DNA from 2 places in the Curtobacterium sp. RM9 genome. Region 1 is predicted to be linked to the other one. Evidence: predicted binding sites of a transcription regulator. Region 1 holds the regulator's gene; the other holds the start of a gene.

The links. The regulator HspR, encoded in region 1, represses chaperone genes until heat shock. The targets are predictions, from matches to a motif close to AAGTTGAGTCNNNNNGACTCAACTT.
Region 2: a site for HspR is predicted at 1,980-2,004, ahead of ACY3FI_RS07995 (ATP-dependent Clp protease ATP-binding subunit). Genes of this name have one in related genera too.

Annotation. Positions count from the first base shown of each region.
Region 1 covers NZ_CM143271.1:472,577-475,938, forward strand. Annotated here, with positions in the region: gene ACY3FI_RS02315 (autotransporter outer membrane beta-barrel domain-containing protein) at 1-1,695, shown strand, start outside; gene ACY3FI_RS02320 (heat shock protein transcriptional repressor HspR) at 1,760-2,170, opposite strand; gene ACY3FI_RS02325 (DnaJ C-terminal domain-containing protein) at 2,295-3,296, opposite strand; gene ACY3FI_RS02330 (nucleotide exchange factor GrpE) at 3,320-3,362, opposite strand, start outside.
Region 2 covers NZ_CM143271.1:1,677,379-1,680,740, forward strand. Annotated here, with positions in the region: gene ACY3FI_RS07975 (hypothetical protein) at 25-228, shown strand; gene ACY3FI_RS07980 (YidC/Oxa1 family membrane protein insertase) at 268-1,005, opposite strand; gene ACY3FI_RS07985 (DUF6412 domain-containing protein) at 1,066-1,350, opposite strand; gene ybaK (Cys-tRNA(Pro) deacylase) at 1,418-1,903, shown strand; gene ACY3FI_RS07995 (ATP-dependent Clp protease ATP-binding subunit) at 2,019-3,362, shown strand, end outside.

The DNA of each region.
Region 1 (3,362 bases):
GTGAAGGTCGCCGGCACTGGCGCGCCGGTCCCGTTCACGATCTCCGACGACGGCCGCACCGCCGTCAACGACGACGACAACGCCTTCAACTCGTCCTGGCGCCGCATCCTCGTCCGGCTCGCCGTCGACGCCACCGCCACCGCCGGCACCACCCTCGACGACGGGTCGATCGCCATCGCGAAGAACGGCGCAACCCTCGCCGAGGGCACCCTCGCCGTCCACGTCGGCGCGCCGTCCGCGATCACGACGAGCGTGCCCGACACCGACGCCGGCACCACGTCCGGCTGGTCCACCTTCATCCTCGGCCAGAACGTCCGCGGCAAGGCCACCGTCACCGCCCCGACCGGTACCCGCATCGCCGAGGTGAAGGTCGCCGGCACTGGCGCGACGGTCCCGTTCACGATCTCCGACGACGGCCGCACCGCCGTCAACGACGACGACAACGCCTTCAACTCGTCCTGGCGCCGCATCCTCGTCCGGCTCGCCGTCGACGCCACCGCCACCGCCGGCACCACCCTCGACGACGGCTCCATCACCATCACCAAGAACGGCGCCGTCCTCGCCGAGGGCACCCTCGCCGTCCGCGTCACCGGCTCTGCCGTCGTCCCGGTGACGGCGACCGCCGCGTTCGACCAGGGCGACCCGCTTGCGCCGGCGACCGTCCGCGGCACCGGCACCGACGGCGCCGAGGTCGTCGTCCGCAACGGCGCCGGGGACGAGGTCGGGCGCGCTGAGGTGCATGACGGCGTCTACAGTGTGCCCGTGGCGCCGGAGCACGCGACCCCGGGTGTGAACACGTTCACCGTGGAGCAGGCCGTCGCGGGCGGTGCGACAACGACGGCGTCCACGACGCTCGACTACGGTGCGGCTGCGGCCCCGGCGATCACCTCCCCGGCGGACGGCGCAGAGTCGAAGGACCGGACGATCACGTTCACCGGTACCGGCGCCGCCGGCGCCCGCGTGCAGCTCGGCGACGACGACGGAGCGCTCTCCGAGGTCGCCACGGTGAACGGGGAGGGCCGCTGGACCCTCGAGACGAACCGCATGCTCCTTCCCGCGGAACACCGTGTCCGTGCCGTCCAGACCAGCAAGGGCGGCCTCACCACCGACACCGACGTGACCGTCGATCAGAAGCTCCTCTGGGGCGGCATCCTCTCGCCGAACACCGTGCACGAGGCACGTCCGGAGGTCCACGGCATCGCCACGGCCGGCGCCACGGTGGAGTTCCGGGACGACCAGGGCAACGTCTACGGCACCACGACGGTCGGCCAGGACTACGAGTTCCGGCTGCGCTTCACCCGCGACCTCAAGGTCGGATTCACGCAGCTGGTCCTCGTGCAGCACCTCAACGGTGCGTCGACCTTCGACCTCGTCTCCATGACGTACGAGCCGGGCGCTGAGCCCGGTCCTGGCGACGCACCCGCCGAGAGCGAGATCGTGGCGACCTCCCCGATGAGCGGGTCGACGGTGCCGAGCACGCCCCGATCGATCGCCGGCACAGCGCCGGCAGGTTCGACCGTTGCCCTGGTGCGCGGTCCGGAGCTCCTCGGCACCGGTCTCACGAACGCCGAAGACTGCTTCAAGATCTACGTGTTCGGCGACCTCCAGGAAGGTCGCAACGACATGCAGCTCGTTGTCACGACCCCCGACGGTGAGACGTTCCGGCAGGACTACACACTCACCCTCGATCGCTGACCAGCAGCGGACACGACGAAGCCCCCACGACTCCGTGAGTCGTGGGGGCTTCGTCGCTCGCGGCTCAGCGGGGGCCGCGGTAGAGCACGATCTGCGTGTTCCGCTGCGGCCGCGACCCCGCCTTGAGCGAGATGGCCGCACCGGTCGTCGTGGCGGCGAACACGCGCGCGCCCGGACGGTTGATGAGCTGATCGGCCAGCGCGGTCTCGAGCTCGCTCACCCGGGAGCGCAGCGCGCGGTTCTCGTTCTCGAGTTCCAGCACACGCCGGACGCCCTCGAGCGACACACCCTCGCTGCCGAGGCGCGCGATCTCACGCAGCTGCGCGACGTCGCGCATGGAGTAGCGGCGCGAACCGCCGCGGGTGCGCCCAGGCACGACCAGGCCGAGCCGGTCGTACTGCCGCAGTGTCTGCGGGTGCATCTCGGCGAGCTCAGCCGCCATCGCGATCGCGAAGACGGGCGAGTTCTCGTCCATGTCGGTCATCGAGCGCTCCTTCCGTCGTCCGCGTGGTCCTGGAACCAGTCTGGAGGAACGGTGCGGCTTCCTGACGGAGCCGCACCGTTCCTCCAGGCCGGTGTTGTTGCTGCAGCACGCGCAGCTAGCTGCGCGCCTTTGCGAGGAGGTCCTCGCGCGGGTCCTCGTCCGGAAGTGCGTCGCGCAGGGCCTCGACGGCCTCGCGCTGCTTGTCGGTGAGGTGTGACGGCACCGCGACCTGCACGGTCGCGAGCAGGTCGCCCGTCCCCGTCTTGGTGGTGACGCCACGGCCCTTGACGCGGAGGACGCGACCGGACGGCGTTCCCGGCGCGACCTTCAGCTTGACGGGCTCGCCGCCGAGGGTCGGCACCTGGATCGTCGCACCGAGCGCAGCCTCGACGAACGTCACGGGGACGTCCACACGGAGGTTCTGCCCGTCGCGTTCGAACACGGGGTGTTTCCGAACGGTGACCGTGACGACCAGGTCGCCCGCGTCGCCGCCGTCGGGCGAGGGCTCGCCGCGACCGCGCAGCCGGATCTTCTGCCCGTCTGCGACGCCCGCCGGGATCCGGACGTTGACCGGACGACCGTTGCCCTGCGACAGCTTCACGGTGTCGCCGGTGATGGCCGTGGTGAAGTCGAGGGTCGTCGATGCCGTGACGTCGCGACCCTTGGTCGGACCGCCGAAGCCGCGGAAGCCACCGGAGGGCTGGCCGAAGCCGCCACCAGCGCCCCCGCCGAACATGCCGCCGAGGATGTCCTCGAACCCGCCGCCACCACCCTGGCCGAAGCGGACGCGCTGTCCGCCACCGCCCTGATTGAACATGCCCCCGAAGACGTCCTCGAAGCCGCCCTGGGCACCCGGGCCACCCGCGGTGAAGCGGGCGCCCGAGCCCATGGCGCGGACCTGGTCGTACTCCTGGCGCTGTTCCTTGTCGGAAAGCACCGAGTACGCCTCGCTGATCTCCTTGAAGCGGGCCTCGGCGGCAGCGTCGCCCGGGTTGGAGTCCGGGTGGAACTGCCGCGCGAGCTTCCGGTAGGTCTTCTTCAGCTCAGCGTCGCTCGCCGTCTTGTCGACGCCGAGGACCTTGTAGAAGTCCTTGTCGAACCAGTCCTGACTGGCCATGAATCCCTACCTCCTCCCCGCGATCAGGCCGGGACCGCCACGGCGACCTTGGCCGCACGGAGCACG
Region 2 (3,362 bases), 1.2 Mb from region 1:
GTGCGAGGGGCGTAGACGGGGCGGATGAGCGACAAGCACGACACCGACCCGGAGACCCTCGAGCCGCTGAGCCACGACACCCAGTCGGGCGAGGCCGACTACGTCGCGACGAGCCCGGGCGGGAGCGGGACGGAGCGGCACGTCCCCCTCCCGGAGGAGGAGCAGGGCCGCGGCACCGAGTACGACCCGGTCGACCAGGGCCCACAGCAGGAGGGCCAGGGCGGCTGACCCCTCCGCTGGCGGTGCGGTCCGACGGCGCCGTCCGCGCTACCGCAGCACCCGCCGCAGCACCGCCCGCTCCCCGAGCGTCCACGCCGCACTCGTGACCACGTAGAGCGCTGCCGCGAGCGGTGCGATCGCCGCGAACACCACGGTGACGAACGGTGCCCACCGCCCGATCGCCGCACTCGCCGCCGCCCCCGGCACGGTCGGGTCCGGCGCGACCGCCGGCACCCACCGCGCGTTCGCCCGCCGTGAGAGCTCGACGAGGACGGCGAGCACCGCGAGCAGCAGCACGACCACCCAGGCGTGCAGCCAGAGCGGCGAGGTCACGACGGCGACGAGCGAGTGTCCGAGCGGGACTCCGGCGAGCGTCGCCGCGAGCAGGACGTTCGCGGCGCCGTCGATCGAGGCGTGCGAGAACAGGGCGTAGACGAGTGAGAGCACCGGTGCCTGCGCGAGCACCGGCAGGCACCCCGCGAAGGGGGAGACCCGCTCGTCGGTGTGGAGTTGCTGCAGCGCACGCTGCAGCCGCTCGGCGTCCTTGCCGTACCGCTCCCGGAGCTCGGCGATCCGGGGCGCGAGCCGTCGTCGGTCGCGCTCGGCCCGGACCTGGAGCACGGCGAGCGGCACGAGGACGGCGCGGACGGCGAGGGTGAGGAGCACGACCGCGGCGGCGGCCGCCAGGTCCCCGGCGACGGGGGAGAGCATCCCCGTGAGGGCGGTGAGCAGGTCGGCGCCGGCGTGCAGCAGCGGCCCGATGAGGGGCAGGGTGGAGAGGTCCATGGGGTTCCGATCGGTCGAGGTGGAGAGGTCGCTCGTGCGGCCTGCACCACCGATCGGTGGTCAGGCCGGCAGCGTCGCTCCCGGGGCCCGCGATCGCGTGTGCCCGTCCGCGTCGGGGTGGCTCCAGGCGATCCTCGTGACGAGGTCCTCCGGCCCGCGCTCCGGCGGCACCGCCCGCCCGGCGTCCAGACCGAGCACGACGGCGAGGAGCCGTGCGACGAGCACGGCGACCGCGACGGCGGTGAGCCCGAGGGTGGCGACGGCGACGAGCGGGAGCGCCCCGACCGAGGGGTCACCGAGCACCAGCACCGCGCAGCAGCGGAGGAGGAACTCGACGACGGTCATGGTCCGATCAGCGTAAGCCCCGCGCGCCGCGCTCGGGCGGCGCACCCGGCCGGGCAGGATCACAGGCATGACCGCAGGTTCGCCGAGCACCCCAGCGACCCTCGCCCTGGAGCGGGCGGGGATCCCGTTCACCCCGCACGTGTACGAGCACCACGAGACCGCCACGAACTTCGGTGAGGAGGCCGCCGCCGCGCTCGGCCTCCGCGAGGAGCAGGTCTTCAAGACCCTCGTGGTGTCGGTGGACGGCGCCCTCGCGGTGGCGATCGTGCCGGTGGCGAACCGGCTCGACCTCAAGGCGATCGCGGCGGCCCTCGGCGGCAAGAAGGCGACGCTCGCGCAGCCGGCCCTCGCCGAGAAGCGCACCGGGTACGTCGTGGGCGGCATCAGCCCGGTGGGGCAGAAGACCCGGCTGCGGACCGTGGTCGACGAGTCGGCGCTCGGCTACACGACGGTCTTCGTGTCCGGCGGCCGTCGCGGGTTCGACATCGAGGTGGCTCCGGTGGACCTCGTGCGCGTCACCGAGGCGGTCACCGCCCCGATCGCACGCACCTGACCCCCGCCCTCCGGACCTGAGTCAGGTCGCCGCAAGTTCTCCGCGCGGACGGGAATGGTCCCGCTCCTCCTGCGTTGCATTGAGTCGAAGGCACTCAAGTTCCCAGGAGGTCCCGTTGCCAGAGACGTTCGGCCCGACCAGCGGCAGTGACTCGTTCGACGAGTTCCTGGCGCGTCTCCTCGCGGCCCAGAACACCGGCGCCCAGCGATCCGTACCGCTGGGACGCCCGGTCGACATCACACGGCTGCTCAGCCGCCGTACCCACGACCTGCTGCAGCGCACGGCGGAGTACGCCGTCGAGCAGGGGCAGCACGAGGTCGACGCACTGCACATCCTGCACGTGCTCGTCCGCACCGAGCCCTTCACCGCCGTGCTCCGGCACGCCGGCGTCGACCCGGAGCAGTTCGCCGCCGAGGTCGAGCAGCGGCTGCCGATGGCTCGCGACACCGTGCCCGAGCCGACCGGCCGCCCCGCCCTGACCGGCACCGCTCAGCGGATCCTCGTCGAGGCCACGCAGGCCGCGCGCGGCTTCGGCAGCACGTACACCGACCCCGAGCACGTCTTCTTCGCGCTCGTCATGGACCAGGACACCGTCACCGGGCAGCTGCTCGCGAGTGCCGGGGTCACCCCGCAGGTCATGCAGGACCACGCCCAGCAGGCCGCGGCAGCAGCACGAGAGGGGCGCCCCATGCCGGGAACCACCGACGCCGCGACCGAGACGACGAGCGAGACCCCGACGCTCGACCAGTTCGGCACCGACCTCACCGAGCGCGCCCGCGAGGGCCGCATCGACCCGGTGGTCGGCCGCGCCGACGAGATCGAGCAGACCGTCGAGATCCTGCTCCGTCGCGCCAAGAACAACCCCGTCCTGATCGGCGAGCCCGGCGTCGGCAAGACGGCCATCGTCGAGGGCCTCGCCCAGCGCATCGCCGACGGTGACGTGCCCGTGCTGCTCCAGGGCAAGCGCGTGGTCGCGCTCGACCTCGCCGCCATGCTCTCCGGCACCCGGTACCGCGGCGACTTCGAGGAGCGCCTGACGAAGGCGATGGACGAGATCGCCGCGCACGCGGACGAGCTGATCGTCTTCGTCGACGAGCTCCACACGGTCGTCGGCGCCGGTGGCGGCGGCGAGGGCGGCTCGATGGACGCCGGCAACATCCTCAAGCCCCGCCTCGCTCGCGGCGAACTGCACCTCGTCGGCGCGACGACCCTCGCGGAGTACCGCCGGATCGAGAAGGACGCCGCACTCGAGCGCCGCTTCCAGCCGGTCACGGTCGGGGAGCCGAGCGTCGAGGACGCGGTCGCGATCCTCACCGGCCTCGCTCCTCGGTACGAGGAGCACCACGAGGTGACCTACACCGCCGAGGCCCTGCGGGCCGCGGTCGAGCTGTCGCACCGCTACGTCACCGACCGGCATCTGCCGGACAAGGCGATCGACCTGATCGACCAGGCCGGTGCC